DNA from 4 places in the Mesorhizobium sp. B2-1-3 genome. Region 1 is predicted to be linked to each of the others. Evidence: predicted binding sites of a transcription regulator. Region 1 holds the regulator's gene; each other region holds the start of a gene.
The links. The regulator PhoB, encoded in region 1, activates phosphate uptake and scavenging genes when phosphate is short. The targets are predictions, from matches to a motif close to TGTCATNNANCTGTCAT.

Region 1 (7,938 bases):
CGACGGCGGCGGCGTTCTCGGCGGCGGCGGCCAATGCCGACTGGAGCTCGCAGCCTGGTTATGGCGTCATCCTGGCCAACCAGCCGGGCGCCGAATCCTGGCCGATGACGTCGGCGACCTGGATCCTGGTCTACAAGAAGCCCGGCGACGTGGCGGCGACCGGTGAAGCGCTCAAGTTCTTCGCCTGGTCCTACGCGAAGGGCGACGACATGGCCGGGGCGCTGGACTACGTTCCGATCCCCGACGCGGTCGTCAAGAGCGTCGAGGACATGTGGGCCAAGGACATCGTCGGCGAAGACGGCAAGCCGCTCTATTCCGCCATGTAATCCCTGCTGAACGAGGAGGGCGCTTCACGGCGCCCTCCCTGTCTTCCTTGAAACGCGAGGGCCAGATGACCGCCGTCTCCGAAGCCATGCCATCGTCGGCCGCCATGCGGGCCAGGGAAGCGACGGTCCGACGCTTCGCGCTCACCGATACGATTTTCCGGACGGCGACACGCTTTTCCGCCATCCTCGTCCTGCTCATCCTCGGCGGCGTGGCGATTTCGCTGTTTGCCGGCTCGTGGGAAGCGCTGTCGAAATTCGGGTTCTCCTTCCTGACGACCGAATCGTGGAACCCGGTCACCGAGAATTTCGGAGCGCTGGCCCCGATCTACGGAACCATCGTCACCGCCGCCATCGCCATCCTGATCGCCGTTCCCATCGGCATCGGCATCGCCATCTTCCTTACCGAACTCTGCCCGCGGCCACTCCGGCGCCCCATCGGCATCGCCGTCGAGCTGCTTGCCGGCATACCCTCCATCATCTACGGCATCTGGGGCCTGTTCGTGTTCGCGCCGTTCCTGCAGACGACGGTGCAGCCCTTCATCATCAAGCTTTTCCACGACGTGCCGGGACTCTCCAGCCTGTTTGCCGGCCCGCCCTACGGCATCGGCCTTCTGACCTCGGCGCTGATCCTTGCCATCATGGTCCTGCCCTTCATCACCTCGATCACCAAGGATGTCTTCGACACGGTGCCGGCGGTGCTGAAGGAATCGGCCTACGGCATCGGCTGCACGACCTGGGAGGTCACGCGCCGCGTCGTCATCCCCTATACCCGCGTCGGCATCATGGGCGGCGTCATGCTCGGCCTCGGCCGCGCGCTCGGCGAAACCATGGCGGTAACCTTCGTCATCGGCAACGCCCACCGCATCAGCGGCTCGCTGTTCGCGCCCGGCACGACGATCTCGGCGACCATCGCCAACGAGTTCACCGAAGCCGACGGCGATCTCTATACGTCTTCGCTGGTGGCGCTCGGCCTGATCCTGTTCGTCATCACTTTCCTGATCCTTGCCCTTGCGCGCTACATGCTGCTGCGCATGGACAGCCGCACGGGAGCCTGACCGATGTCGACGGCCACATCGCTTCACAATCGACGCAAGCGCAGGAATGCCGTGATGATGACGCTATGCGTCACGGCGGCGGGCATCGGCCTGGCCTGGCTGGCGCTCATCCTCGGCGCACTGCTCTATAAGGGCCTGTCGGGTGTTTCGCTCTCTGTGTTCACCGAAATGACACCGCCGCCCGGCGATGCCGGCGGCCTGCTCAATGCCATCTACGGCAGTATCATGATGACAGTCATCGCCGTCATCGTCGGCACGCCGATCGGTGTCCTCGCTGGGACCTACATGGCCGAATATGGCCGCTTCTCGCGCCTCACCACCGTCGTGCGCTTCATCAACGACATCCTGCTGTCGGCACCCTCGATCATCGTCGGCCTGTTCGTCTACGAGCTGCTGGTGCGGCCGATGGGACATTTCTCGGCGATCGCCGGTGCCGTCGCACTGGCCATCCTGGTCATCCCGGTCGTCGTTCGCACCACCGAGGACATGCTCAACCTGGTGCCGAACGCCTTGCGCGAGGCCGGCGCCGCGATCGGCGCGCCGCGCTGGGTGGTCATCCGCTCGGTCGCCTACCGTGCGGCGCTGTCGGGCATCGTCACAGGCATATTGCTGGCCATCGCCCGCATTTCCGGCGAGACGGCGCCGCTGCTCTTCACGGCGCTCAACAACCAGTTCTGGTCGAGTAATCTCAATGCGCCGATGGCCAGCCTGCCCGTCACCATCTTCCAGTTCGCTCTCAGCCCCTACGAGGAATGGCAGCAGCTGGCGTGGACCGGCGCACTCATAATCACCCTTACGGTTCTCGGGCTGAGCATCTTCGCCCGCAGCCTTACCGGACGCAGAGAGGACAGATGAAACCGATGTTGTCCACCGAGTTGAATACGCCCGAAGTCGCGGTCGAGAAAGCCAAGATCGAGGTCAAGGGCCTCAATTTCTACTATGGCCAGTCGAAGGCGCTGAAGGATATCAGCCTGTCGCTGCCCGAGCGCAGCGTCACCGCCTTCATCGGGCCTTCGGGCTGCGGGAAGTCGACGCTGCTGCGCGTCTTCAACCGCATCTACGAGCTTTACCCGAGGCAGAGCGCCGAGGGCCAGGTGCTGCTCGACGGCCAGAATATCCTCGACCGTTCGCAGGATCTCAACCTGCTCAGGACCAAGATCGGCATGGTGTTCCAGAAGCCGACGCCGTTCCCGATGTCGATCTACGAGAACATCGCCTTCGGCGTCAGGCTCTATGAGAAGCTCAGCAAGGCGGAGATGGACGGCCGTGTCGAGCAGGCGCTGAAGCGCGCGGCACTGTGGAGCGAGGTCAAGGACAAGCTCAACGCCAGCGGCCTCAGCCTTTCGGGCGGCCAGCAGCAGCGCCTCTGCATCGCCCGCACGGTGGCGGTGAAGCCGGAGGTCATCCTGCTCGACGAGCCTGCCTCGGCGCTCGATCCGCTGTCGACCGCCAAGATCGAGGAGCTGATCGACGAGTTGCAGGCCGATTATACGATCGTCATCGTCACCCACAACATGCAGCAGGCGGCGCGCGTGTCGAAGCAGACCGCCTTCATGTATCTGGGCGAGCTGGTCGAGTTCGACCGCACCGAGAAGATCTTCACGTCGCCCCGCGAGAAGCGCACGCAGGACTATATCACCGGCCGCTTCGGCTGATCCCAGGCATACGAGGACCAAGATCATGGCCGAACACACAGTCGCAGCCTTTGACGAAGATCTCGGACAGATCAGCAGGCTGATCCGCGACATGGGCGATCTCGCCTCATCGATGGTCGGCGGCGCGACCAAGGCGCTCCTGAATTCCGACAACGCGCTCGCCCAGCGCGTCGTCTCCGACGACGCGATCATGGATGCGCGCCAGCGCGAACTCGACGACCGCGCCATCACCCTGATCGCCAAGCGGCAGCCCATGGCGGACGATCTGCGCCATGTCGTCGGCTCGATCCGCATGGCGGGCGATCTCGAACGCATCGGCGATCTCGCCAAGAACATCGCCAAGCGCGTCGGCACCGTCGGCCTTGCCGCCACGCCGCGCGACCTGTCGCACTCCATCGACGCCATGGCGCAGCTTGTGCTGATCCAGGTCCAAGGCGTGATCGAGGAGTATGCGGCGCGCGATGCCGCGGCACTTGCCAAGCTGCGCGCCGACGATGAACGCATCGACGTCAAATACACGTCGGTCTTCCGCGAGCTGCTGACCTACATGATGGAGGATCCGCGCAACATCACCGCCTGCACGCATCTTTTGTTCTGCGCCAAGAATCTCGAGCGCATCGGCGATCACGTGACCAACATTGCCGAAAATGCCTATTATGTGCTGACCGGCACGCAATTGCCCGCCAATCGCCCAAAGCAGGACGAGACGGCGATGTCGGCGCCAGCGGCTTGACGGCAGGGGTGACCAGTCGATGATCGCGCCACGCATCATGGTGGTGGAGGACGAGGAGCCGCTGGGTGTGCTGCTCCGTTACAATCTGGAATCGGAGGGTTATCAGGTAGAGGTGGTGACGCGCGGCGACGAAGCCGAGATCCGCTTGCAGGAGAATGTCCCTGACCTTCTTGTGCTCGACTGGATGGTGCCGGCGGTGTCCGGCATCGAGCTCTGCCGCCGTCTCCGCATGCGGCCCGAGACCGAGCGGCTGCCGATCATCATGCTGACGGCGCGCGGCGAGGAAAGCGACCGGGTGCGCGGTCTCTCCACCGGCGCCGACGACTATCTGGTCAAGCCGTTCTCAACGCCGGAATTCATGGCACGCGTCAAGGCGCTGCTGCGCCGCGCCAAGCCCGAAGTTCTGTCCAGCGTGCTCAAGGTCGGCGACATCGTGCTCGACCGTGAATCGCACCGGGTCTACCGCAAGAAAAGCGAGATCCGGCTCGGGCCGACCGAGTTCCGCCTGCTCGAATTCATGATGCGACATCCCGGCCGCGTGTTCTCGCGCAGCCAACTGCTCGACAATGTCTGGGGCGAAACGATCTATATCGACGAGCGCACCGTGGACGTGCATGTCGGCCGGCTGCGCAAGGCGGTCAACAATGGCCGCATGCCTGACGTGATCCGCACCATTCGGGGCGCGGGGTATGCGATTCGCGAAGACTAGGGATATGTCACGCAACGTTCTCGCCCACGCCTGATTTCGCCTGTGCCCCCGGCGCGAAAATCTCCTGGTCGACGAAGGTCAGCGCGCGCATGGCGCAGCCCTCGCGGATCAGTGGCAGTTCGTTCGGCTCGGTGTCGAAGGAAATCGATTTCGAGTGCTGGCCGCCGGCGGTCTGGGCAATGGCCTCGCGCAGAGCCGGCTCGATCAGGTCGAAGGCGGCGGCGCTGACGCCGACCATGGCGACCGGCGCCGGATCGATCAGCGCGAACAGGCTGCCAAGGCCGTAACCCAGCGCCTCGCCGGCCTTGCGGTAGGCTTCGCGCTCCGGCCCGTCCTTTTCGCGCGCCGAGGCCGCCAGGGTGCGCATGTCGGCGTCGCTGACGTCGACGGGCTCGGTGTCCTCGCCAAGCTGCCTCGCGTTGCGCCAGATGGCATAGTTGCCGGCATAGGCCTCGACGCAGCCGCGCCGCCCGCAGCGGCAGAGCGCCCCGCCGGGGCGATGGATCATGTGGCCGAACTCGCCTCCGGATGAATGGGTGCCGGTGAACAGTTCACCCTTCAGCACCAAGCCCATGCCGATGCCGTGCGACAAAAGGATGGCGATGAAGTCGTCGCGGTAGCGCTGGGGATCGCGCCAGCGCAGCGCCACCGCCATCATGTTGCAATCGTTCTCCATGGTGGCGGGAATGCCGAACTCGGCCTCCAGTATGTCGGCGAAGGCGATGTCGGTCTGCGGCGTGATCGGCGACCACAGCATGGTGCGCGCATCCGTGTCGGTGATGCCCTGGATCGCCAGCGCGATACGGGCGATGCTGCCGACGTCGAGGTCGGGATCCTCGAACCGCCGCCTGACGATGGCCACGCATTCGCCGATCAGCGCCTCGCGCGACAGGGTGAGCGTGTCCAGCCGGCGCTGCTCTTCAGATATCACCTGGCCGGCATAGTCGATGACGGCGACGGAGAGAAAATTCAGCGACAGCACCACGGTCATCACCGCCGCGGCTTCAGGGTTGAGGCTGAGGCCGACCTGCGGCCGGCCGCGTTTCAGCGCACCGGCCTCGCTCGGCTTGCTCTGCGCCAGGATGCCTTCGCCAATCAGGTCGGAGGAGATCGCCGATATGGTGGAATGGCTGAGCCCGGTGGTCGCGGCAATCTCGGTGCGCGAGGGCTGCCCGGCACGGCGCACGGCCGCGATCACCATCGCCCGGTTGCGTCGGCGCAAATCGTCGTGGCGGATTCCGACCGACATGTTTCTCGCATCCTCCCCGTCGCCGCGTTCTCTCCCCAGGATCCCGACGACCGTCAAATACTGGCAGAACCGGCCTTGGCTGTCATTATTTATTCCGGAGCTCGAAAAAAATTCACGAGGACATCAAAATACATCAGAATCGACGTTGACAGCGTTCCGACGATGGACCAGTGTTTTTTCGAGGCTCGAAAAAATAGAGCCTTTGTGCCGGCCTACGGGCCTGTTTGGTCGCGCCATACGCGGCGCAGGGAGGATTAAGATGAAGAGATTCACAGCCGCCATCCTGGCGGGTGTCGCCATGTCGCTGACGCTCGCGTCGGTCGCGCAGGCGAAGGACAAGGTCATCGGCGTTTCCTGGTCGAACTTCCAGGAAGAGCGCTGGAAGACCGACGAGGCCGCCATGAAGAAGGCGATCGAAGCCGCCGGCGACAAGTATATTTCCGCCGACGCCCAGTCCAATCCCGGCAAGCAGCTCACCGACGTCGAGAGCCTGATCTCCCAGGGCGCCAATTCGCTGATCATCCTGGCGCAGGACGCCTCCGCCATCGGCCCGGCGGTGCAGAAGGCGCTCGACGAAGGCATTCCGGTCGTCGGCTATGACCGCCTGATCGAGAACAAGGACGTCTTCTATCTGACCTTCGACAACAAGGAAGTCGGCCGCATGCAGGCCCGCGAAGTGTTCAAGGTGAAGCCGGAAGGCAACTACGTCTTCATCAAGGGCTCGGGTGCCGATCCGAATGCCGATTTCCTGTTCTCGGGCTCCATGGAAGTGCTCAAGGACGCCATCGACAGCGGCAAGATCAAGAATGTCGGCGAAGCCTATACGGATGGCTGGCTGCCGGCCAACGCGCAGAAGAACATGGAGCAGTTCCTGACCGCCAACGACAACAAGGTCGACGCGGTGGTCGCGGCCAATGACGGCACTGCCGGCGGCGTCGTCGCGGCGCTGACGGCTCAAGGCCTGGCCGGTACCGTTCCGGTCTCGGGCCAGGACGGCGACCACGCGGCGCTGAACCGCATCGCGCTCGGCACGCAGACCGTGTCGGTGTGGAAGGACGCGCGTGAACTCGGCAAGAATGCCGCCGAGATCGCCTCGCAGCTGGCCGACGGCAAGAAGATGACCGATATCGCCGGCGTCAAGGACTTCACAACGCCCGGTGGGAACACCGTCAAATCGCTGTTCCTGACCCCGGTTGCGATCACCAAGGACAATCTCAACGTCGTCATCGACGCCGGCTGGATCAAGAAAGACGAGGTCTGTGCCGGCGTCGCGGCGGGCAGCGTAGCGGCCTGCAACTGATCTTCCATTTCATGCGATGAACGCCGCGGCTGCCAAGCCGCGGCGTTTTTTCAAGAAGATTTGTTTTTCCGCCCCGGGCGGGTAACTTCTAGGCTGGCTTCCGGCATCCCGCATCGGACGGGCAGGCCGGTGGGAGAAAATCATGACCGATACGACGTCCAACCCGCAGGCCGACACCGCGCGTGCGTCGGAACTCGGCGCCGTCGCCCGGTTCCTTAAGGCGACCGAGATCGACACGCGCATGCTCGGCATGATCGGCGCGCTGCTGCTGATCTGGATCGGGTTGCATGTCTTGTCCAGCCTGCGTCTCGGCGTCAATCCGCTCGATTTCGACAGCCGTACCTTTCTCACGCCGCGCAATCTGTGGAACCTGTCGGTGCAGACCTCGGCCGTCGCCATCATGGCCTGCGGCATGGTGCTGGTCATCGTCATGCGCAATATCGATCTGTCCGTCGGTTCCGCCGAAGGGTTGATCGGCATGGTCATGGGCTTCGCCCAGGTGCATTTCCTAGTGCGCTTCGTCGGGCTTGAGCTTGGCAACCCATGGATCTGGGTGCTGGCGCTGGTCATCGGCCTGGTGCTCGGTCTGTTGATCGGCGCCTTCCAGGGCTTTGTCATCGCCTATCTCGAAGTGCCGGCCTTTATCGTGACGCTGGGCGGGCTTCTGGTCTGGCGCGGTGCGGCATGGTGGGTTACCAGCGGCCAGACGGTGGCGCCGCTCAACGCGACGTTCCAGCTGATGGGCGGCGGCCCGGCCGGATCGATCGGCGCGACCTGGAGCTGGGTGGTCGGTATCGCCGCCTGCCTTGCGGTGGTGCTTGCGCTGTTCAACGGGCGGGTACAGCGCAAGCGCTTCCGTTTCCCGCTGCGTCCGATCTGGGCCGAGACGCTGATCGGCGTGCTGACCTGCG
Region 2 (7,938 bases), on a different contig from region 1:
GACCGCTTCTATGAGGCGAACGGCCATTTCAATGCGCTGGCCGGCTGCAACACCTGGACGGCCGCCGCCTTGCGAACCGCCGGCCTGCGCACGGGTTGGTGGAACCCGCTGCCGGTCTCGCTCGGGTGGTCGTTGAAGCTGTATAATGGTAGGTAGCGCAGATAACGCCAACGCCTCGTTCGAGTTCTAGGCCCGCCATCCATAAAGCCAGTCCAAATCCGCGGCGAGCTTCTCCGGCGTCCGCATTTTCAGGAAAAGGTTGCGCGCCAACGCCACCGGACCCCAGGCATGCCAGGCAAGGCGGTTGAGGGCGCCGCGACGTGCCACTCTCACGACGCGCGGCCGGCGCAGACCTTCCCAGATTTGAAGACTTCCGGCCAGGTCGGCAGGGGAGGTGGCCATGACGTCGGCAAGCGTGGCGGCATCCTCGATGGCCATCGCGGCGCCCTGTGCCGCGAACGGCGTCATGGCATGCGCCGCGTCGCCGACCAGCGCGATGCGGCCCGACCTTACCCATGGCTGCTTCTGATCGACCGTATGGATCGGCCAGGCCGCCCACGGGCCGGCCAACTCCGCAAACCTTGCCAGCGCCGGCGCGGTGCGGCGCATGGCGCCGGCCAGGATTGCGGGATCGGCATGGCCGGACCATCCTTCGGCGATACGCTCGCCTCTGGTGAAAGCGACGAGGTTGATGGCGCTGCCCTTGCTGACGGGATAGGCGACCATGTGAAAGCCGGGATGCAGGAAGGTGGTGACGCAGTCCGGCGCACCGATCTCTGCAAAAGCTTGCCCGGCAGGACTGTCTGCGCTGACGGTTGCCCGCCAGGCCAGTTCGCCGGAGAAGTGGCTTTTCGCAAGCCTGGTTTTCCTTCCTTGGTCGGCAAGTCCGCGCACCGACGACCAGACGCCATCGGCGCCGACCAGAAGGAAACCTTCCGCCGCGACGAGCCTGCCACCCACATCGGCTGCCGCGGTGATGCCTGAACTGCTGATCGTGACGCTGCCAAGGCGCGCACCGGTGGTGGGATGAACATCGGGCATGGCAGCCACGCGCGCCATCAGCGCGTTTTGCAGGTCCGCTCGATGCGCCACGAGGTAGGGCGCACCCCAGCGCGCCTCGCCTGCTCGTCCAAAAGGTACGCGCGCCAGTTCGCCCAAGGTTGCCGCATCCTTCAGCACCACGGCTTCCGGCCTGACGGCATTGGGAAGAAGTGCGTCGAGTACGCCGAGCTCACGCAGGATGCGTGTCGCGTTGGGCGAAAGCTGGATGCCGGCGCCCGCCGCTTCTAGGCGCTGCGCCTGTTCGAAGATCCGCACGGTATAGCCCCGCTCGGCGAAAGCCAACGCCGCGGTCAGCCCGGCAATACCCGCCCCGGCGATGATGACTTGCCGGGACTGTGCGTCTGCCATTGGCCGGGCCGCTGGAAGTCAGGCGGCCTGGTCGATGTAGAGGCAGCCGGCCGGCAGCGTTTCCATCGCCGTCAGCTTCGGCGAATAGCGGTAGAGCGTCGAGCAGTAGGGGCAGACCTTCTCATTGTCGTCGCCCATATCGAGAAACACATGCGGATGGTCGAAAGGCGGGTTGGCGCCGGTGCACATGAATTCCTTGACTCCGATATCGATCGCCGGATGGCCCGCATCGTTCTGGAAATGGGGAATGGAACCGCCTGCCATCGTCGTCTCCTTTAGCGCAGTCTGCTCAGCGTTTGGATCATAACCGGCCTGTTTGCAAGTTCGATGAAATGAAACTGTCGCAAAAGCCTGTCAGAGGATAAGTTAAGCCGGTTAACCGGCTGGAGCATCGCGGCCAGGCGCAACAGCCTGGGCGCCGCCCGAAAGCGGCGAAGCAACCAGACGTGGGAAGAGCAGGAACCATGAACGAACTGAAGCCGGTCCAGAGCGAGTTCATCAATGCGGAAGCGGCAAGCCCGGAAGGCAATCCGGATCGTTTCGTCAATCGCGAGTTCTCCTGGTTGCAGTTCAACCGCCGCGTGCTTGAGGAATCGCAGAACACAAACCATCCGCTGCTGGAGAGGGTACGTTTCCTGTCGATCTCCGCGGCCAATCTCGATGAGTTCTTCATGGTGCGCGTCGCCGGCCTGGCCGGCCAGGTTCGCGAAGGCATCGTGTTGAGAAGTCCGGACGGGCGTACCCCCGAACAGCAGCTCGAACAGCTGCTGCGCGAGGTCGAACGGTTGCAGGAAGACCAGCAGAAAAGCCTTTCGGCGCTGACCGTGCTGCTCAACAAGGAAGGCATCGAGAGCATCACCCGCGACGCGCTGACCAAGGACGAGAAGGCCTGGCTGGAGGAGCACTTCCAGGACCAGGTGTTTCCTGTTCTCACGCCATTGTCGATCGACCCGGCGCATCCGTTCCCGTTTATCCCCAATCTCGGCTTCTCGATGGCGCTGCAGCTTCGCCATCGCAAGAACGGCGAGGAGATGAGCGCGCTCTTGCGCCTGCCGGTGGCGCTGAAGCGTTTCATCCGTTTGCCGGACCGCAAGCACCATGTCCGCTTCATCCCGCTGGAAGAGGCGGTCGGCCTTTACATCGGCAAGTTGTTCCCGGGTTACGAGGTCAAGGGCTCCGGCACGTTCCGCATCATTCGCGACAGCGACATCGAGGTCGAGGAGGAATCGGAAGATCTCGTGCGCCTGTTCGAGACCGCGCTAAAGCGCCGCCGCCGCGGCTCCGTCATTCGCATCGAGTTCGACATGCTCATGCCGGCCGAACTGCGCGAATTCGTCGCCGGCGAACTCGGCGTTTCGTCGAGCCGCATCAGCGTCCTGACCGGCCCGCTGGCGCTCAGCCAGATTTCGGAGATCGTCGCCGTTGCCCGCGACGACCTCAAATTCACGCCCTACAATCCGCGTTTCCCCGAGCGCATCCGCGAGCATGGCGGCGATTGCTTCGCCGCTATCCGCGAGAAGGACATCATCGTCCACCACCCCTACGAATCCTTCGACGTCGTGGTGCAGTTCCTGCGCCAGGCGATGGCCGACCCGGAAGTGGTGGCGATCAAGCAGACGCTTTACCGAACCTCCAACGACAGCCCGATCGTGCGTGCGCTGGTCGACGCCGCCGAGGCCGGCAAGTCGGTGACCGCGCTGGTCGAGCTCAAGGCTCGCTTCGACGAGGAGGCCAACATCCGCTGGGCGCGCGACCTCGAGCGCGCCGGCGTCCAGGTCGTGTTCGGCTTCCTCGAGCTCAAGACCCACGCCAAGATGTCGCTGGTGGTGCGGCGCGAGGACGGCAAGCTGCGCAATTATGTGCATCTGGGCACCGGCAATTACCATCCGGTGACCGCGCGCATCTACACCGACCTGTCCTTCTTCACCACCGATGCAACGATCGCACGCGATGTCGCCCAGCTTTTCAACTTCATCACCGGCTATGCCGAGCCGACCGCCGAAATGCGGCTGGCGATCTCGCCCTTCACGCTGAGGAACCGTATCCTGCAGCACATTTCCGATGAGGTCGCCCACGCGCTCGAGGGACGGCCGGCACGCATCTGGATGAAGATGAACGCCCTTGTCGATCCGATCATCATCGACGCGCTCTACGACGCCAGCCGAGCGGGCGTCGAGATCGACCTCGTCGTGCGCGGCATATGCTGCCTGCGGCCGCAGGTGCCGGGTCTGTCGGAAAACATCAGGGTCAAGTCGATCGTCGGCCGTTTCCTCGAGCACAGCCGCATCTATTGCTTCGGCAATGGCCACGGCCTGCCGTCGGACGAGGCGGTGGTCTACATCTCCTCGGCCGACCTCATGCCGCGCAACCTCGACCGCCGCGTCGAGACCATGGTGCCGATCACCAACCCAACTGTGCATGAACAGGTGCTGGGCCAGATCATGCTCGGCAACATCATGGACAATCAGCAAAGTTTCGACGTATTGGCTGATGGAACCTCCCGGCGCGTCGTGCTCGAGGAGGGCGAGGAGCCGTTCAACGCACAGGAATATTTCATGACCAATCCGAGCCTGTCGGGACGGGGTGATGCGCTGAAATCGCATGCGCCGAAGCGGATCGCGCAATTCAAGCGCCGCAAGAAGAACGCCGCCGCCTGATGCTGTCCGATTCCCAGGGCCGGCTGCAGGATCGCCGACCGCTGTCCATCATCGACATCGGCTCGAATTCGATCCGCCTTGTCGTATATGAGGGGCTGGCGCGCTCGCCGACCATGCTGTTCAACGAAAAGATGCTGGCGGGCCTCGGCCGCGGCATCGTGTCGACGGGGAAGCTCGACCCCGAGGGCGTGACACGGTCGATGGAGGAGTTCCGCCGCTTCCGCGCGCTCTCCGACCAGGCCGGTGCCGAGCACATGTACGTGCTGGCGACCGCGGCTGCCCGCGAGGCCGTCAACGGCCCCGATTTCATCCACCGCGCCGAAGACGTGCTCAAGACCGAGATCCGCGTGATCAGCGGCCGCGAGGAAGCCCATTATTCCGCGCTCGGCGTCATCTGCGGCTTTCATCCGGCCAACGGTATTGCGGGCGACCTCGGTGGCGGCAGCCTTGAACTGGTCGACGTCAACGGCGAAGCGATCGGCGACGGCATAACGTTGCCGCTGGGCGGCCTGCGCCTGCAGGACATGGCCAAGAATTCCCTCACGCAGGCGGCGAAAATCGTGCGCGACGAGCTGGGGCGGGCGAAGCTGCTCAAAGGCGGGCAAGGCAGGCCTTTCTATGCCGTTGGCGGCACCTGGCGAAATCTCGCCCGACTGCACATGGAGATGACCAACTATCCGCTTGGCGTCATGCACCACTACGAGATCGGCGTCGAAAGTGCCGCCAATTTCCTGCGGCAAGTGGCGAAAGGCGAGATCGAGAAGATCAAAGGCATCGAGGGTGTTTCGAAGAACCGCCGCTCGCTCCTGCCTTACGGTGCCATCGTGCTGCAGGAGATCATGGCGGCGATGCAGCCGTCGAAGATCATCGTCTCGGCGCTCGGCGTGCGCGAAGGCTTCCTCTATTCCCTGCTCGACCAGGCCGAGCAGAAGGCCGATCCCCTGATCTCGGCATCGGAGGAACTCGCCCGGCTGCGCTCGCGCTCGGTCACCCATGCGCATGAACTCGTCGACTGGACGGCCAAGACCTTTGCCGCTTTCGGCATCGACGAGACCGAGGACGAGGCGCGCTACCGCCACGCGGCGGCATTGCTGGCCGACATCGGTTGGCGCGCGCATCCCGAATATCGCGGCAAGCAATCGCTCAACATCATCGCCCACGCCTCCTTTTTCGGCGTGGACCACCCTGGCCGCGCCTATCTGGCGATGGCCAACGCTTATCGGCACGACGGCATCTTCAACGAAGCCATCGCGCCCGAGATCAAGGCGCTGGCGACACCGCGCTATCTGGAGCGGGCGCGGGTGCTGGCGGCATCGATGCGCGTCGTCTACCTGCTGACCGCCTCGATGCCCGGCGTCATGCCAAGGCTGAAATGGGAGCAGCGCGGCAATGGCGTGCTGGCGCTGGTCTTGCCGGCATCTCTGGCAGATCTCTATGGCGAGCGGCCGGCCGGGCGCTTGGCGCAACTGGCGCGAATTACCGGCCGCCGCCTGGTGCTGGCGGTCGAGGGCGGACCGAGCGTTTCGGTGAAATAGGTACGGCCAACTCCATCGCGCCACTTGTTCAGCGGCTTCGCGTTTGAAGACCGGCTTCCCCCACTCCGTCTTGGCTTCGCCAAGCCACCTCTCCCCCGTCCGGAGGGAGAGGAGGGGCGCCAAGATTGGCGAACGCGAGCCCTTCCTCTACCCCGTCGATCGGGGAAGAGGTGTCGAGCGCAGCTCGACGGAGGGGGGGGCGACTTGGCTCGGGCGTCGACTTGGCTCGGGCGTCGACTTGGCTCGGGCGTCGACTTGGCTCGGGCATTGAGAGTTCAACCCGGGGCATATGTCTGGTTGGTTCCGGGCCTGCCCTTGGATTTAGGCGATATCAAACCGCAGCCCGCCCGTCGACCGACCAGGCGCCGGCGCCGGCCATGGCGAGCGCCAGAAAGCCGCCCGATATCGCGATGTCCTTCATCAGCATCTGCTGGTGCAGGAAGGCAAGCGTCGCATCATCGGCGCCCTGGCCGTAATGGCCGATGAAGCCGGCAACGATGCAGAAGGCGGCCAAAAGCAGAGCCACGATCCGGGTCTGGAAGCCGATGAGTATCAGCAGGCCGGCGATCAGCTCGAACAGGCCCGTGCCCCACGCGGCGAGCCCCGGGAGCGGCAGGCCAAGGCCGGCGAAATAGCCCGATGTGCCGGCAATGTCGGCGAGCGCATGGAAGCCTGACGGTACGAACAGCGCGGCAAGCAGCAGCCGCGAAGCCAGAAGCAGTGCGTTGCGAGGCATGGTCACCTCCGTTGTCGGTTGGCCGGTTTGGGCCTTTACCCACCCGGACCGATCGATCCTACCACCAATGCCCCGGCAAATCCGGGCGCTGAATTGAGGCTTCTGCACCGACAACGAAACAGTGGCGCGGAAAATTCCGTGCCACTGCTGTCAAAGACGGGGGAGGGAAGTTCAGCCGCGCTTGGCGTCGACCGAATAGGCGCCGGCGCCTGAGGAAGCCAGCACGAGGAAGCCGCCGGTGATCGCCAGGTTCTTCATGAAGTTGATCATCTGCATTTGGTCGGCCCAGCCGGTGTGGGCGACCAGGGCCGTGGCGACGGTGAAGATCGCCAGCACCCAGGCGGCAATCCGGGTCTGAAAGCCGACGAGAATGGCCAGGCCGCCGAGCAGTTCGATGAGGCCGACGACGATGGCCGTCACGGTCGGCAAGGGCAGGCCAAGGCCGCCGAAATAGGCCGCGGTGCCGGAAAGGGCGCTGAGCTTGCCGAAACCGGAAAGCAGGAAAATGACCGCGAGCAGGATGCGGCCGAGCAGGATCGTGACAGAACTGTTGGACGCGGTGCCGGTGCCGGCGAAGGAAGTGTTGGTGGACATGAGGGCTCTCCGAATAGGGTTGACGCCCGTCAGATAGGCCATGCCGACTGTTCACCAAAGCCGCCTGTCTGGCGACACATTGTTCACAGGACATACGTTTCCGTGAACCGGTGAAAAACGGAAATTCGTGCCGGTCGATACGGTGGCGGGAGGATATTCTCCCGCCGAAAAAGTGCCTTCACCCCGGATGGGTCATATCTTCGGGCCGCACGAGCCGGTCGTAGTCGGCTTCGCTGACCAGCCCGGTGGCCAGCGCTTCCTCGCGCAGCGTGGTGCCGTTCTTGTGCGCGGTCTTGGCGATCTTGGCGGCGCTGTCGTAGCCGATGGTGGGCGCAAGCGCCGTCACCAGCATCAGCGAGCGGTCGAGGGCCGCCTTGATGTTGTCTTCGCGCGCCTCGATGCCGACGACGCAATTGTCGGTGAAGGAGACCGAAGCGTCGGCGAGCAACTGCACCGATTGCAGGAAGTTGTAGGCCATCAGCGGGTTGTAGACGTTGAGCTCGAAATGGCCCTGGCTGCCGGCGAAGGTGAGGGCTGCATTGTTGCCGAACACCTGCACGCAGACCTGGGTCATCGCTTCGCACTGCGTCGGGTTGACCTTGCCCGGCATGATCGAGGAACCCGGCTCGTTTTCCGGCAACGACAGCTCGCCAAGTCCCGAGCGGGGCCCTGAACCGAGGAAGCGGATGTCGTTGGCGATCTTGAACAGCGCGGCGGCAGCGGCGTTGATGGCACCGTGCGAGAATACCATGGAATCATGGGCGGCGAGCGCCTCGAACTTGTTCGGCGCTGTGACGAAGGCGATGCCGGTGATGGCTGCGATGCGGTCGGCCACCCGCTCGGCGAAGCCGACGGGCGCGTTGAGGCCGGTGCCGACGGCGGTGCCGCCCTGCGCCAGTTCCTGCAGGCCGGGCAACGTCAGCTCGATGCGCTTGATCGACGAAGCGACCTGCGCGGCGTAGCCCGAGAATTCCTGGCCCAGCGTAAGCGGGGTGGCGTCTTGCGT
Region 3 (7,938 bases), on a different contig from region 1:
GGGGCTGACGACGCTGCTGGAACGGACGTTGGGGAGCGGTATCCGGGTGCAATGCAATCTGGATCCAGCCTTGGACCCTATCCTTATCGATGCCAACCAGCTCGACATCGCCGTTCTTAACCTTGCGGTGAACGCCAGAGATGCAATGAAAGGCAGTGGCACTCTCACGATTGAGACCAGCAATTTTCCAAATGATCTGGAGGATTTGCGTTCAGCGGCGGCTTCATTTGTTCGCGTGACTGTACGCGATACCGGCTGTGGAATGAGCAAGGACACCCTGGCGCGCGTTTTCGAACCATTCTTCACAACAAAATCGGAAGGGCAGGGTACGGGACTCGGGCTAAGCCAAGTTTACGGCTTCATCAAGCAATCCGGTGGGCATGTCCGACTCGATAGCGAAATCGGTCAGGGAACAAGCCTGCATCTCTACTTGCCGCGCGCTTCTGGAACCGAGCGGCAGCAGAACTGAGCGGCGGCAGAACTGAGCGGCGGCAGACCCATTCCCGGCCAGCAGACTGATTGGCCGATGTCAAATCCGTCAGGCTGAGCGCGGGACGGGAATTTCCACGCATCGACCGAGCATTAAACCGACGCCTTTTTCAGCGTTGTCATGTCAGTGTTGTCATGTGCTGTTAGACGCCGTCCGTCGGTGAGGTCGCTGACCGTCTCGAGACAGGTCCCTGGTACATCAATTCAAGCAGCAAGCCGCTATGCAAACCTTTTCCGGGTCACTTTCATCCGGAAGTGAACGCTACTTTAGCCGGACATGAAGTGCGCCTGTCCGCAACAAAACCGTTGTCCGCTGCGCGCGAACGACACATAGTGCCATTGCGGGAGTGCCCCTTTCGCCAATGACAAGCAATGAGAACGGGAGACGAAACATGAAGTTCTTTGGCTTCGCGGCCGGTGTCGCCGTGACCCTGCTTTCCACAACCTCCGCCTTCGCCGTTACGCAGATCAGCTGGTGGCACGCCATGACCGGCGCCAACGCAGAGGTCGTCGACAAGATTTCCAAGGATTTCAACGCCAGCCAGGGCGACTACCAGATTGTTCCGGTTTTCAAGGGCACCTATCCCGAAACGCTGAATGCCGGCATCGCCGCCTATCGCGCCGGCCAGTCGCCTGACATCATCCAGGTGTTCGATGTCGGCACCGGCGTCATGATGGCGGCCCGGGACGCGATCAAGCCAGTGGCCGAGGTGCTGACCGGCGCCGGGATGAACTTTGACAAGAGCCAGTATCTGCCAGGCATCGTCGGTTATTATTCGACGCCGGACGGCACCATGCTGTCCTTCCCCTACAACTCCTCCTCGCCGATCCTCTACTACAACAAGGACATCTTCCAGAAGGCGGGGCTCGACGTGAACAACCCACCCAAGACCTGGAACGAGGTGTGGGAGGATGCCAAAAAGATCAAGGCGAGCGGCGCCGCCGCTTGCGGCTACACCTCGACCTGGCTGACCTGGATACACCTGGAGAACTTCGCGGCGTGGAACGATGTGCCGTGGGCCACGCAGCAGAATGGCCTGGCCGGCGGTGATGTCGAACTCAAGATCAACTCGCCGATCTTCGTCAAACATTTCCAGGCGCTCGCCGATCTGGCCAAGGACGGCACCTTCAAATATGGCGGGCGCACCTCCGAAGCCAAGCAGATATTCCTCGCCGGCGAATGCGGCATCTTCACCGAATCCTCGGGCGGCCTAGGCGACATCGTCAAGTCGGGCATGAACTACGGCATCGGCCAGTTGCCCTATGACAGCGACGCCAAGGGCGCGCCGCAGAACACGACGCCGGGCGGCGCCAGCCTTTGGGTCTTCGGCGGCAAGTCCGACGAGGAATACAAAGGCGTCGCGGCCTTCTTCGCCTATCTGTCCAAGACCGATGTGCAGGAATATCTGCACCAGAAATCGGGATATCTGCCGGTGACGCTCGCCGCCTATGAGGCGACGAAAAAGTCCGGCTTCTACGACAAGAATCCCGGTCGCGAGACGCCGATCCTGCAGATGACGGGCAAGGCGCCGACCGACAATTCGAAGGGCGTGCGGTTGCCGAACCTGCCGCAGGTGCGCGACATCCAGAACGAGGAGTTCGAAAAGATGCTTGCCGGCCAGGAAACCGCCCAGCAGGCGCTCGACAATGCGGTCACGCGTGGCAACGCGGCGATCAAGGAAGCGCTGGGGAATTAGGGCGCGTCCGAACCTATCGAGTTATAGTCCTTGCTCTACGAGGCCCCCCTCTGCCCTGCCGGGCATCTCCCCCTGAAGGGGGGAGACTGGCTGTCGCGACCGTTTTCGGCGATTGTCAAAGCTGGAGAATGGCAGCTGCCGCAGGAACTGCCAATCTTCCTCCAAGAAGGGGAGATGCCCGGCAGGGCAGCGGTGAGCGCCGTAGAGTGCCGCTCGGCTTTCCACGCCGGAGCGGCGCATTGACCCCGCGCGTCGTCTTTCCCAACAAAGTCTTGCCATACCTCCTGGTGGCGCCGCAACTTGCCATCACGCTGGTGTTCTTCTACTGGCCGGCCGGGCAGGCGCTCTACCAGTCGATGCTGAGGCAGGACCCGTTCGGGCTGAGGAGCAGGTTCGTCTGGTTTGCCAATTTCCGCAAGGTGCTTGCCGACCCGGCCTATCTCAACTCGATCAAGGTCACAGTGGTGTTTTCGCTCGCGACCGTGATCGTTGCCATGGGCGTGGCGCTGCTCCTTGCCGTGATGGCGGAAAAGGTGGTGCGCGGCAAAGGCCTCTACCGCACGCTGATGATCTGGCCCTACGCGGTGGCGCCGGCGATTGCAGGCATGCTGTGGCTGTTCCTGTTCAATCCATCGATCGGCTCGCTGTCTTATCTGCTGAGACGTTTGGGCGTCGCCTGGGATCCGCTGCTCAACGGCACCGACGCCATGATCCTTCTGGTGGCGGCGGCCGCCTGGAAGCAGATCAGCTATAATTTCCTGTTCTTCGTCGCCGGGCTGCAGGCGGTGCCGAAAACGCTGATCGAGGCGGCGGCGATCGACGGCGCCGGCGAAACCAAGCGCTTCTGGACCATCGTCTTCCCGCTTTTGGCGCCGACGACGTTTTTCCTTTTGGTCGTCAATACCGTCTATGCGCTGTTCGACACGTTCGGCATCGTCCACGCCGTCACCGGCGGCGGGCCGGGCAAGGCCACCGAGACACTGGTCTACAAGGTCTACAATGACGGCTTCGTCAATCTGATCCTCGGCGATTCGGCGGCGCAGTCGGTCATCCTGATGGTCATCGTCATCGCGCTCACCGCCATCCAGTTCCGCTACGTGGAACGGAAGGTTCATTACGGCTGAGGAGCGCGATGATCGGTCAATCCCCGTTTCGCATTTTCCTTGCACATGCCGTGCTCATCCTCGGCATACTGATCGTGGCCTTTCCGATCTACTACACTTTCGTTGCCTCGACGCAGACGCTGCAAACCATCCTTAGGCCGCCACTGCCTTTCCGGCCGGGCAGCGAGTTCTGGAACAATTACGGCGAGGCGCTGTTCGGCGGCGTCGGCCGCATCGGCGGGCTCGGCGTCGGCAGGCTGCTCCTCAACTCCACGATCATGGCGCTCGGCGTTGCGGTCGGAAAGATATTCATCTCGATCCTGTCGGCCTATGCGATCGTCTTCTTCCGTTTTCCGCTGCGCATGACTTTCTTCTGGCTGATCTTCATCACCCTGATGCTTCCCGTCGAGGTGCGCATCCTGCCGACCTACAAGGTAATGGTCGACCTCGGTATGATCGACACTTATGCCGGACTGATCATCCCGCTGATCGCCTCGGCCACCGCAACGTTGTTGTTCCGCCAGTTCTTCATGACCATCCCGGGCGAGTTGGTCGAGGCGGCGCGCGTCGACGGCGCCGGTCCATGGCGGTTCTTTTTCGATATCCTGTTGCCATTGTCGCGCACCAATATCGCGGCGCTGTTCGTCATTCTTTTCATCTACGGCTGGACGCAGTATCTGTGGCCGCTGCTGGTCACCAACAGCAACGATATGAACACCATCGTCATCGCACTGAAGAAGATGGTCTCCTTCGCCGATGCCGACACCCAATGGCATTTGGTCATGGTCACGGCGATCCTGGCAATCTTGCCGCCAATCCTGGTTGTGGTGCTGATGCAGCGCTGGTTCGTGCGCGGACTGGTCGACACCGAAAAGTGAGAAGCCGATGGCGACGGTCGATCTGAGGGACGTGAAGAAAGTATATGCCGGCGGCGTCGAAGCCGTGAAGGGCGTCTCCATTGCCATTCCCGACAAGGAACTCTGTGTGCTGGTCGGGCCGTCCGGCTGCGGCAAGTCCACGCTTTTGAGGATGATCGCCGGGCTGGAGACCATTTCTTCCGGCACGGTCGCTATCGACGGCAAGATCGTCAACACGATCGGCCCGACCGAGCGCGACATCGCCATGGTGTTCCAAAACTATGCGCTCTATCCGCATATGAAAGTCTACGACAACATGGCTTACGGGCTACGCAATCGCGGTACGCCCAAGGACGAGATCGACAGCAGGGTTCGTTCGACCGCCAAGGTGCTGGAGCTTTCAGCGCTGCTTGACCGGCGCCCGCGCGAGCTTTCAGGCGGTCAACGCCAGCGCGTCGCCATGGGCCGCGCCATCGTGCGCAATCCGAAAGTCTTCCTGTTCGACGAGCCACTCTCCAATCTCGATGCCAAGCTGCGCGGCCAGATGCGGGTCGAAATCAAGAACTTGCAGCGCTCGCTCGGTGTCACCTCGGTCTACGTCACCCATGACCAGTTGGAAGCGATGACGTTGGCCGACATCCTTGTCGTCATGAATGGCGGATTGGTCGAGCAGGCGGGCGCGCCACTCGACATTTACGAAAAGCCGGCCTCGACGTTCGTCGCCTCTTTCATCGGCGCACCGCCGATGAATCTTCTGTCCCTTTCGGGTCCGGCGCTGACCGGCAGCAAGACGAGCGACTTTGCGCCTGCGAATGCCGTCACGCTTGGCTTCCGCCCCGAGGATGCCGATGTCACTTTCGCGGCCGAGGCACCGTCCGGCGCGCTCGTGCTGCCGACAATGGTGGAGGCGGTCGAGCCGGTGGGAGCGGACAGCTTTCTTCACTGTGCGGCAGGAGGCGACCGCATCGTCGTGCGTGTGGCCGCGCGCGCAACAGCCAAGCCCGGCGACCAGTTGCGCGTCGTGGCCAAGGCCGAGAAACTTCACTGGTTCGATCAGGCTGCAAAGAGGGTCGACTGACGCCAATCTTGCATGCTGATCAGCGAGCCGCGAACCGTCGGCCGGTCAGGCGAATACATGCGCCTGTCCCGACACGGTGAGCCGGACGATCTCACCGACCGCCGGCGCGTCCATGCCGGACTTGCGCAGGATCAGCGGCGTGCTGCCGATGGCGGCGGCGTCCGGCGGGTCGGGGCTGTTGAGCAACCGCACCGCGACCGTGCAGGTCGAGCCGGCGAATTCGGATTCCGTTACCTCGCCAAACAGCATGTCCGGCGTGCCGGACATGCCCTCGCGCGATGTCCGCTTCAGTCCGATCTGCTCCGGCCGCAACATGATGCGGGCGACATCGCGGCTGTCCGACGTATCGACGGCGATGCGGCCAAGCGGCGACGTGGCGAAACCACCCGCTATCTTCGCCGGCAGGATGATGGCGTCGCCAAGGAACTCGGCAATCATCCTGTCCTTCGGCTTGAGATAAAGTTCGCGCGGCGTGCCGACCTGCGAGAATCGGCCCTCGCGCATCACAGCGACCTGGCTGGCGAAGGACAGCGCCTCGGCCTGATCGTGCGTCACCAGGATGGTGGTGATGCCGGCGGCTTCGAGCAGTTCCGCCACGGCCTTGCGCATGGAGGCGCGCAGGCCGGTGTCGAGCGCCGAGAACGGTTCGTCGAGCAGCATCAGCCGCGGCTTCATCGCCATGGCGCGGGCGAGCGCCACGCGTTGCTGCTGACCGCCGGAGAGTTCGTGCGGGCGGCGCTTCAGGATCGCCTTGTCCAGCCCCACTATATAGGCGAGCTCGACGATGCGCTCGGATCGCTTGTCCAGCCGGCGGTCCATCCCGAAACCGATATTGTCGCCAATCGTCAGGTGCGGAAACAGGGCGCCGTCCTGTGCAACCAGGCCGATACCGCGGCGGTGCGCCGGAACGGCGCCGCCGCTGTCGGCCAGCATCTTTCCGTCAAGCACGATGCTGCCCTGGTCGGGCGCCTCGAAACCGGCGATCAGCCGCAGCAAGGTGGTCTTGCCGCAGCCGGACGGCCCGACGATGGCCGTGCGGCTGCCGCTGGCGACGTCGAGATCGATGCCGGCAAGCGCCGCGACCGGGCCGTAATGCTTGTGCAAGCCCCTGAGTTCGAGAAAGCTCATCGTCCTGCCATCCGTTTTGACTGGACATAGAGCAGCCAGGTCAGGGGCAGCGACATCGCCACCATGATGAAGGCGTAAGGTGCTGCCGAAGCGTAGTCGATCTCGCCGCTGTAGGACCAGAATGCCATCGCGAGCGTGCGGGTGCCGTTCGGCGCCAGCATCTGGGTCGCGGTCAGCTCGTTCATGATGCCGAGCGCCACCAGCGCCATGCCGGCGGCGGCACCCGGCGCCGACAGGCGGATCGTCGTCGACCACAATGCATGGAGCGGCGACCGCCCGAGGCTGGACGCGGCGCGCTCGAGCTCGACCGGCGCCTGCGCGATCGACGCCCGCAGGCTGATCAGGGCGCGGGGCAGGAACATCAAGGCATAGGCAACCAGGATGGTGAACAGGGTCTGATAGAGCGGCAGGGCGATGCGCACGGTGATGGTGACCAGCGCCAGTGCGATCACGACCCCGGGCAGCGATCCGACGATGTAGTTGCAGCCCTCCAGCAAGCGCTGCAGAGGCCCCGGCGCGCGGATCGAGATCCAGGCCATCGGCATGGCGGCGACGGTGGCGAGCAGCGCGCCGGCGAGCGCCAGGAACAACGTCTGGCCGAGCGCCAGGCCGATCTCGTCGAGCCGCCAGACCTCGGCGCCGCCGGCGGCAAGCCAGCGTCCGATGGTGACGAACGGTACGCCGAGCGCCAGAAGCGTGGTGGCGGCAAGCAGCAGCAGGCAAGGCACGGTCGCCCGGCCGAGCGGCGCGCGCTGTTGGTGGCGCGCGGCGCCCGAACCGACGCGGGCATAGCGCTCTTCCCCGCGCACCAGCACCTCCAGCCCGAGCAGCACGAAGCAGCAGCTCACCAGCACGCCGGCCAGCATATTCGCGGCCGGCCCGTTGAAGGTCGATTGGAACTGGTCGACGATCGCCGTGGTGAAGGTGTCGAAGCGGATGAAGACGTAAAGGCCGTATTCGGCCAACAGGTGCAGGCCGACCAGCAATGCGCCGCCACAGATGGCAAGCCTGAGCTGCGGCAGCACGACGCGCCAGAACACACGCCAGGGACCAAGGCCGAGTGCGGCCGCGGCGTCTTCGAGCGCCGGATCGAGCCGGCGCAGGGCCGCCGATACCGGCAGATAAAGGAACGGGAAATACGCTATGACAGAGACAAGCACGCCGGCCCACAAGCCATGCAGCCCGGGCACCATGGTGATCCAGGCATAGCTGTGCACGAAGGCGGGAATGGCGAGTGGCGCCACGCATAGCCAGGCCCACAGCCGGGCGCCGGGCAGGTCGCTGCGTTCGGTCAGCCAGGCCAGCGCCACCGACAGGATGATGGCGATCGGCACGGCGAGCGCGACAAGCAGGACGGTGTTGGCCAGAAGCTCGCCGACACGCGGCCGGAAAACCAGCGCCGAGACGGTTTCCCAACCGGTCTGCACGGCGACCCAGACGATGAAGGCAAGCGGCAGCAGGGCCAGCAGCGAAACGAAGATAGCGGCGGCAACGATCCATGACGCAGCGCGCCGGCGCGCCCTGCGGCGCGTCCTCGGCGGCAGGCCCGGGCTTGCAATGTCGGCCGCGAACTGCATCGGCTCAGA
Region 4 (7,938 bases), on a different contig from region 1:
GCTGGTCGTCGGCGCCGGCAACTCGGGTATAGACGCGCTCAACCACCTGGCGCAGGCAAGCACCGCCTCGCTGTGGCTGTCGGCCCGCAACGGTCCGTCGGTCCTGCCCAAGCGCATCGGCAAGATTGCCGTGCACCGGCTGTCGCCGCTGATGGCGCGGTTGCCTTTGCGGGTCGCCGATGCGGTGATCGCCTTGACGCAGCGCCTGGTTTTCGGCGACCTGACGAAATTCGGCGTGCCGCCGGCACCGGTGGGCGGCGCCAGCCGCCTGACCACCGACTACACAGCGATCGCCGCCGACGAGGGCGCGATCGACGCCATCCGCGCGGGCAGGATCACCGTCGTGCCGGGGGTGCGAGAATTCACCCGCGACGGCGTCATCCTGGCCAATGGCAGCCTGATCGATCCCGACATCGTCATTGCCGCGACGGGCTACCGCACCGGGCTTGAGCAGATGGTCGGCAATCTCGGCGTGCTCGACGGCAAGGGCGTTCCGGTCTTCAACGGCGGCGATGCGGATCCGAAACTGCCTGGCCTCTGGTTCACCGGCATGCGGCCGAGCATCCGCGGCTGCTTCGCCAATGCCGCCATCCAGGCCAAGGCGATCGCCGAGCGGATTGCCCGGCGGATCGCCAATTCGGGCCGCTGAACCGGGCTGGAGGTTCGTTTTACGCGTCGGACGGAACCCCACTTTCCTGGAATTGCCCTCTAAATCGCGATCTTGCCGCCGCCTTGCCTGGTAATGGCGACGACCGCCGGCCGCACCGGCATGTCCGGCTTGAAATCGGGCCAGCGCGTCGACGGATCCTCATAATAGGACGGGCGGCCGAACGCCTCCCAATCCTCGCCGCCGTCGCCTGGATGCTGGACGGCGACGAAGGCGGTCTGATCGTCGGGCGCAAACAGCGGCCCGCACATTTCAGCGCCGATCGGCACGCGGAAAAACAGTTTTGACGTCGCGCGCGCCGGCCCTTCGGTGTCGACCGCCCACAGGCCGTCGGTGCGGCCGGTGGCCTTCGGGCCCTGGCCGTCGGTGGCGACCCACAGGCGCCCGGCTGAATCGACCGCGCAATTGTCGGGCATGCCGAACCAGCCATTGGCCGTGGTGGCGGTGGAGAAGGTGGCGCCGACATCGGCAACCGCCGGATCGCCGCATTTCAGGAGCACTTCCCATTTGCCCCTGGTGCCGGCGAAATCGCCGCCATCTTCCGATATCTCGATGATGTGGCCGAAAGCGTTGTCGGCGCGCGGGTTGGCGGCGTCGACCTGGTCGGCTTTGCGCTTGGAATTGTTGGTCAGCATGACATAGACCTTGCCGTTGACACGATTGGGCTGGATGTCCTCGGGACGGTCCATCTTGGTGGCGCCGAGCAGGTCGGCGGCACGCCGCGTCTCGATCAACACGTCGGCCTGGCCGGCAAAGCCGTTCTCGGCCGTCAGCGGGCCCTGGCCGAAGACGATCGGCAGCCATTCCACCGTACCGTCCGCAGCGAATTTGGCGACATGCAGCGTGCCGTCGTCGAGCAGGTTCATGTTGGCGGCGCGGTCGTCCGGATCGAAACGGCCCGCGGTGACGAATTTGTAGACGTACTCGAAGCGCTCGTCGTCGCCGAGATAGAAGACGACGCGGCCATCCTTGGCGACGATCGATTCGGCGCCTTCATGCTTGAAGCGGCCCATTGCGGTGCGCTTCCTCGGCGTGGATGTCGGATCGTTGACGTCGACCTCGACGATCCAGCCGAAACGGTTGGGCTCGTTCGGCTCCTTGGCGAGGTCGAAACGATCGTAATGCGCGCCCCATTCATAGGCGCCTTCCGGAATGCCGAGGCGCTTGTAATTGGCGGCTTCCTTATGGCCTTCCGGCAGTTCACCGGAGAAATAGCCGTGGATGTTCTCCTCGGCCATGACATAGGTGCCCCAAGGCGTGACGCCGCCGGCGCAGTTGTTGAATGTGCCGATGACCTTGGTGCCGGATGGGTCGGCATTGGTCTTGACGCGGTCATGGCCGGCGACCGGGCCCGACAGCGCCATTTCGGTGTTGGAGGTGATGCGGCGGTTCAACTTGCCGTCGCGCACCACCTGCCACTTGCCGCCTTCCTTGCGGATCTCGACGATGGTGCCGCCATGTGCCGCCATCTCGACATCGACCTGCTCCTTCGAGAGCGGCGTGAGTTCGGCCGCCTTCTTGCCGTCCTTCTCGACTATCTTGACGATACCCGGGAACATCAGATGCGGATTGGTGTATTCGTGGTTGACGACCAGCAGGCCGTGCTCCGCGGAGCCATCGATCCCGATATAGCCGACATAGTCGTTGTTGTAGCCGAATTGTCTTGCCTGGGCCTCAGCCGACTGTCTGGCCGGGTCGAACTCCGGCGAATCGGCAAACAGCGGATCGCCCCAGCGCAACAGCACGTCGGCATCGTAGCCCGGCGCGACGTGGTGCTTGTCGTCGATACCGGCTTCGAGTTCATCGAACGAGAAAGCCGAACCCTCGGCGGCACGCGCATCGTCGGCGGCCACGAGCGCCAGCGGGCTGACGGTGGCGGCGATGGCCGAGACGGCCAGCGAGCACTTGAGGAAGGCGCGGCGGGAGAACCGCTCGGCAATGATTTCGCCCATGGTGCGGTTTTCGGTGGGGTTGGTCGCCGGACCGTCGTTTTCCTCAAGCAGGCTGGTGCGGAATCTGGCGTCGGGCGAACGATGGTCGGTCATGGGTCTGCCTCTGGCTGGATGGCTGGAGCGTGTCACGCGTTTCGACCCCTTATAGACGATCGGTCACACTTTCGTGACATTCGTGCACCCGCCAACTTGACCGCGAACCTCGCGCCACATCCGGTTTGAAACTCGGACCAAGGTCCTAAACCGATCGGGCGAAGGTCCGGATTGCCGCGGCATCGGTCGTGGGCCACTTACACGAACACGCCATGTCGCCGATGGTCGCGTACCTGCACGAGATGGCCTCTGAATTTTGCCGGTCCGATCAAGTGAGGGACTGATGCGCAGCTCGATCATGGCTCATTGTTGCTGGCTGGCCCTGAGAGCAGTGCCGGCACTGGCGCTGACCATAGCCCCCTATCACCTCGATTTTCACGGTTCCGCCGCAGGCATTGTCGCGTCCAGCGCCCAAGCCAAGCCTGGCGGGAACAGCGGCAATGGCGGTGGTGGCGGTAACGGCAATGGCGGTGGTGGCGGTAACGGCAATGGGGGCAATGGCGGCAATGGAAATAACGGCGGCGGCAACAATGGCAACGCCGGAGGCAACAATGGCAACGCTGGCGGCAACGGGAACAATGGCGCCGGCAACAACGGCAAGGGGAAGGGTGCCAACAGCTCCGGCAAGCATGTGAACGCAACAACCGGCGATCGTGTCGAAATAGACGACAACAAGATCGTGGTGCAGCACCCTAACGGCTTCGGCGAAGAGATCGAGAAGGGTCGCTTCAAAATGACCGACGCTCTGGGCCGCACGATCGTCGAGCGCCCTGCGACGGCGGCGGATATAAGCCGCCTCAAGGGGTTGTAGAGCGGGCAATAGGCATCGCCCGCTTTACGTGTCACCTCCGCCGCCCCCCGGCGGAGGTGACCTTGTCGCTCCGGCCCCGTATAGGGGCCGTCTTTTTTGCCCTGGAGCGTTCCGCTGCTGCACCGCGCTTCAGGTTTTCATTTATGCGTGTCGTTATCCCAAACCGGGGATCCCTTGCGGCCGACCAGGATCAGCTGCCGGCCCGATCCCGCGCTTCGCGCATCAGCAGCGCCGCCTCGGTGCGATTGCGGACGTTGAGCTTGGACAGCACACCGGTCATGTGATGCTTGACCGTTTTTTCCTGCAGTGCCAGCCGCAGCGCCACTTCCTTGTTGCTCAGCCCTTCCGCCACCAGCTGCAGGATCTCGGCCTCGCGTCCGGTGAGCTGACGCAGGCGATCCGTCCTGCCGTTGGCCGGCTGCAGCGATTGCAGGTCCGAAAGCAGGCGAGCCGACAGGGTCGGCGACACATAGGTCTCGCCGGCCGCGACACCATGGAGGATTTCGGCCAGCATGCGCGAGCCGACCCCCTTCAGCACATAGCCGCGCACACCGGCATTCAGCGCCCGCGCCACGTCGGCATTGGCCTCCGAGACCGTCAGCATGACGATCTTCTGTCCGGGATTGGCACCCAGTATGCCGGCCACCGACGCAAGGCCGTCACCCGGCATGCTGATGTCGAGCAGCAGTATGTCGGGCTGCAAAGTCGAGGCGATGCGTTCGGCATCCTGCGCCGTGGCGCCCTGGGCCACCATTTCGAAGCCGCCGATCTCCGACAGGCTGCGGGTAACGCCTTCGCGAAACAGAGGGTGGTCGTCGACAATGGCGACACGGATGGTACCGATCATGGTTGATCCTCGACGGCTAGCGTAATCATCAATCGTGTTCCCTGCGGCCCGGTCGTGGTCTCGAACTGGCCACCAATGCTTTCGATACGCTCCCTGATGCCGGCGAGCCCCAGGCCTTCGGCCCGCCTCGGGTCGAATCCGGGCCCGCCATCCGACACTTCAACGAAGAACTTGCCGCCTGTCATCCCGGCCTTCACCTCCTGATCCTTGCCCTGCCCATGACGGTAGGCGTTGTTCAGCCCCTCCTGGACGAAGCGATAGATGCTGATCTTCTCCGAAGCGCCCAGTTCGGGCAACTGCCTGGATAGGGTCAGCGCCACGGAACTGCGGGTCCTGCGTTGATGCTCGTCGACGGCAAGACGCAGAATGTCGCCGGTCGCGGCCGTTTCTATCTGCGGCAGGACAAGTCCGTTGCAGATGCCGCGGATTTCACGCATCGCGTCGTCCAGCGCCATGCGGATCATGGCGATCTCGGCGTTGCGGCTGTCGCTGGAGGCACCCTCGCCGGAAATGGCGGGGCTATCCACACGCAGCGCCGCCAGCGCGACGAGCTGGGCCGGCCCGTCATGAAGGTCGGCACCGATGCGACGCAGGTATCGTTCATTGAGCGCCGTGGCACGGCGCGACGCCTGCTGGACGCGCAGGCGCAGCGCCCGGTTTTGCGAAACCAGCGCCTGCAGCTCGGAGACCTGGCCCTGCAGAACGCCGCGCTGCTTGTCGATGGTGCGGCTGCCACGTATGACGATCCCCGACAACAGCAGCAGCGCCGTCAGCGTGGCGCCGGCCACGATCAGCCAGCTCGACAGCAAGGCGGAAGCCAGAGCCGCCTGGAAATCGTCGGCGATCTCGTAGAATTCGGTGACGGCGACCACCTCGCCCGACCAGGGTTCGCGGACTGGATTGTAGATTTCCAGCAGCGGCACGCCCGCGGCCCTCTCCTCCTTGTCGTCCTCGTCGCCTAGCTCGTTGAACTCGGCGACGACATTCCCGGCGAAGGCGGCACGCAGGTTGGCGCTCGGGCCGAACTGCCGGCCGATCAAGGCCGTGTCCTTCGAATACAGCACCGTGCCGTCCCGACGCCACAACTTGAAGGAAAACAGCCGTTTGCCGAGCGCGCCTTGGCCGAGGGTCTCGTCAAGCGCCCGTTTGACGGCGTCATCGAGCTGATGGTTCGTGCGCAGATCGGGGAGCAGCGGAGCGATCACACTGTCGACATAAAGGGCAGTCGTGGCCGCCGAATTGTGGAGCACGCTTTCGCGGATTTGCGCGGTGACCCAGAAGCCGACCACCAGCATCACCGCAAGCAGCCCGAAGCCGCCGGCAATGATGAACTGCAGCGCCAGCGTAAGCCCGTTCCAGCGCCGCGACAAGGTTTCGAGAAATCGCACGCCACGCTCCTCGCCCCCACCCGCAGGGGCAGGGTAGTGGCCGCGACTTTGGCGCTTCGGTCCTGCCGACACAAGAGCCTGGTCCCACGGCAGCTGCTTGACGTCCCGACGCGCTTGCGAAACAAGGCACGGACGACCGGCATCAATATCGAGGGCAGGGTGAGTTTTTCGGGGTTACTTCAGCTCGGTCTTTCGACCGTGATCTTTCTGCTGGCGGCGGCGGCCGCCAAGCAATGGGGGATGGCGCCCAGCCTGGGCAAGATCGTGCTGACGCTTGCGCTCTATTCGCTGGGCAACCTGATCATGCTGCGGCTGATTCGCGAGTTCGGCATGTCGGTGTCGTTCAGCCTGTCGGCCGTCATCCAGCTGGTATCGGTCAATCTGGTGGCGCTGATATTCTTCGGCGAGCGCATCAATACGCTGCAAGCGGCCGGCATCGTGCTGGCGATTGCCGCCGTGGCGCTGATCACGCTCGGGCCCTATGTGCAAGGGCGATGACCGGCAAACCATGGTTGCGAAACGAGGTTCGATGAAGACTGCGGCAAAGGCTCTGCTGAGCCGGGTCGAATTCCCGGTGCTGCTGGCCGGCCTTGTCGTCGCCGCCGGCCTGTGGGGCTTCGTGGAGTTGATGGAGGTGGCACGGGCCACCACGCCGCACGCCTTCGACGCTGAAATCATGCTTGCCTTCCGCCAGGCCGGCCAACCCGGTATCCCGATCGGCCCGCCATGGATGGAAGGGGCGATGCGCGACATCACCAGCCTCGGCAGCACCAGCGTGCTGGTGCTGATCACGGCGGCGACGATCATCTATCTGCTGTTGATCCGCAGGCCCGGGACCGCGCTTCTCATCTTCGTCGCCGTGGCGGGCGGCCAGATGCTGTCGAGCCTGCTGAAGCTCGGCGTCGACCGGCCGCGGCCCGAACTCGTCTCGCATCTGGTCAACGAGACCTCGCTTTCCTTCCCGAGCGGCCACGCGATGCTTTCGGCGGTGACCTATCTCACATTGGGCTCGCTTGCGGCGCGCTTCCTGCAGGGCCGGACGACGAAGATCTATGTTCTGGCGCTCGCCGTGCTGACGACGGTGCTGGTCGGCATCAGCCGCATCTATCTCGGCGTCCACTGGCCGTCGGACGTGCTGGCCGGCTGGTGCGCGGGCTTTGCCTGGGCCATGCTGTGCTGGTTGGCGGCAAGGGTCCTGCAACGGCGCAGGGTGGTGCGTGACGACGTCTGACGACGCTCGACCGGGAAGCGGTCAGATCAGCCGGTTGATCAAGTGTCCGCAGCCCGTTAGCAGAAGGACCACCGATACCAGGCATGCCGATGTCGTCAATGTCTTGAAAATGGTCAACCGCGTTATCCCCTGCCCCAGATGGAACACCATAGCTCTCAATGTTCGGGAAGTATCCGAAAAATGCTCGATAGCGATGATGATCAAGGCTCAAGCGTACATCCTGATGCTTGAAACATCATAATGATCGTATTATACATCATATCCGCAGACTCAGACGGGGATCCCGGCCGATGATCACTGCCGCGCAGATGCGCGCCGCGAGGGCGCTGGCCGGCATCGATCAGAAGACGCTCGCCGAGCGCGCCGGCGTTTCGCTTCCCACCATCCAGCGCATGGAAGCGAGCGACGGCGTGGTCAGGGGTGTGGTCGATACGCTGATGAAGGTCATCCAGGCCCTCGACGAGGCCGGGGTGGAGCTGATCGGCGAGAATCAGCCCAGTGAGCGCGGCGGCCGGGGCGTGCGCCTCAAGCCTGCCGTGCCGCCCAACCCGAAAGCTGAGCCGGCATAAGTCGCGACGGCGACCGCCGACAGTCCTGCCGACGATCCCGCCGCCTTTCAGGTGCGGAAGGCAGTCCATGGACGAGATCGGGCAGACACTCAACGAAAGCGCGCACAAACCGACCCATGGGCCGGCAAAGCCGACTTTTTCCGAACTGTTCACACCGAAACTGGTGACGGTCTGGCGCGAAGGCTACAGGCTCGAACATCTCAGGGCCGATGCCATTGCCGGGCTGACCGTCGCCATCGTCGCCTTGCCGCTGTCGATGGCAATCGCCATCGCATCAGGGGTGACGCCGGAGCGCGGGCTCTACACATCGATCATCGGCGGCTTCATCATCTCGGCGTTCGGCGGCAGCCGTTTCCAGATCGGCGGCCCCGCGGGCGCCT

Region 2: a site for PhoB is predicted at 1,739-1,755, ahead of FJ973_RS30265 (RNA degradosome polyphosphate kinase). Genes of this name have one in related genera too.
Region 3: a site for PhoB is predicted at 607-623, ahead of ugpB (sn-glycerol-3-phosphate ABC transporter substrate-binding protein UgpB). Genes of this name have one in related genera too.
Region 4: a site for PhoB is predicted at 2,775-2,791, ahead of FJ973_RS01795 (PhoX family phosphatase). Genes of this name have one in related genera too.

The regions. Positions count from the first base shown of each region.
Region 1 is NZ_VFWL01000021.1:27,449-35,386, forward strand. It holds gene pstS (phosphate ABC transporter substrate-binding protein PstS) at 1-326, shown strand, start outside; gene pstC (phosphate ABC transporter permease subunit PstC) at 392-1,381, shown strand; gene pstA (phosphate ABC transporter permease PstA) at 1,385-2,236, shown strand; gene pstB (phosphate ABC transporter ATP-binding protein PstB) at 2,233-3,036, shown strand; gene phoU (phosphate signaling complex protein PhoU) at 3,062-3,769, shown strand; gene phoB (phosphate regulon transcriptional regulator PhoB) at 3,789-4,478, shown strand; gene FJ973_RS26645 (ROK family protein) at 4,486-5,727, opposite strand; gene xylF (D-xylose ABC transporter substrate-binding protein) at 5,987-7,027, shown strand; gene FJ973_RS26655 (sugar ABC transporter permease) at 7,170-7,938, shown strand, end outside.
Region 2 is NZ_VFWL01000032.1:4,156-12,093, reverse strand. It holds gene FJ973_RS30280 (TIGR02117 family protein) at 1-156, shown strand, start outside; gene FJ973_RS30275 (FAD-dependent monooxygenase) at 187-1,410, opposite strand; gene FJ973_RS30270 (zinc-finger domain-containing protein) at 1,429-1,674, opposite strand; gene FJ973_RS30265 (RNA degradosome polyphosphate kinase) at 1,875-4,067, shown strand; gene ppx (exopolyphosphatase) at 4,067-5,602, shown strand; gene FJ973_RS30250 (DoxX family protein) at 5,934-6,338, opposite strand; gene FJ973_RS30245 (DoxX family protein) at 6,510-6,932, opposite strand; gene fumC (class II fumarate hydratase) at 7,111-7,938, opposite strand, start outside.
Region 3 is NZ_VFWL01000018.1:65,819-73,756, forward strand. It holds gene FJ973_RS24645 (ATP-binding protein) at 1-469, shown strand, start outside; gene ugpB (sn-glycerol-3-phosphate ABC transporter substrate-binding protein UgpB) at 882-2,186, shown strand; gene ugpA (sn-glycerol-3-phosphate ABC transporter permease UgpA) at 2,426-3,310, shown strand; gene ugpE (sn-glycerol-3-phosphate ABC transporter permease UgpE) at 3,319-4,167, shown strand; gene FJ973_RS24670 (sn-glycerol-3-phosphate import ATP-binding protein UgpC) at 4,175-5,224, shown strand; gene FJ973_RS24675 (ABC transporter ATP-binding protein) at 5,270-6,352, opposite strand; gene FJ973_RS24680 (iron ABC transporter permease) at 6,349-7,929, opposite strand.
Region 4 is NZ_VFWL01000001.1:353,053-360,990, forward strand. It holds gene FJ973_RS01790 (NAD(P)/FAD-dependent oxidoreductase) at 1-649, shown strand, start outside; gene FJ973_RS01795 (PhoX family phosphatase) at 709-2,712, opposite strand; gene FJ973_RS30730 (hypothetical protein) at 3,044-3,523, shown strand; gene FJ973_RS01810 (response regulator transcription factor) at 3,714-4,370, opposite strand; gene FJ973_RS01815 (sensor histidine kinase) at 4,367-5,758, opposite strand; gene FJ973_RS01820 (hypothetical protein) at 5,918-6,256, shown strand; gene FJ973_RS01825 (phosphatase PAP2 family protein) at 6,288-6,989, shown strand; gene FJ973_RS01830 (helix-turn-helix transcriptional regulator) at 7,280-7,558, shown strand; gene FJ973_RS01835 (SulP family inorganic anion transporter) at 7,626-7,938, shown strand, end outside.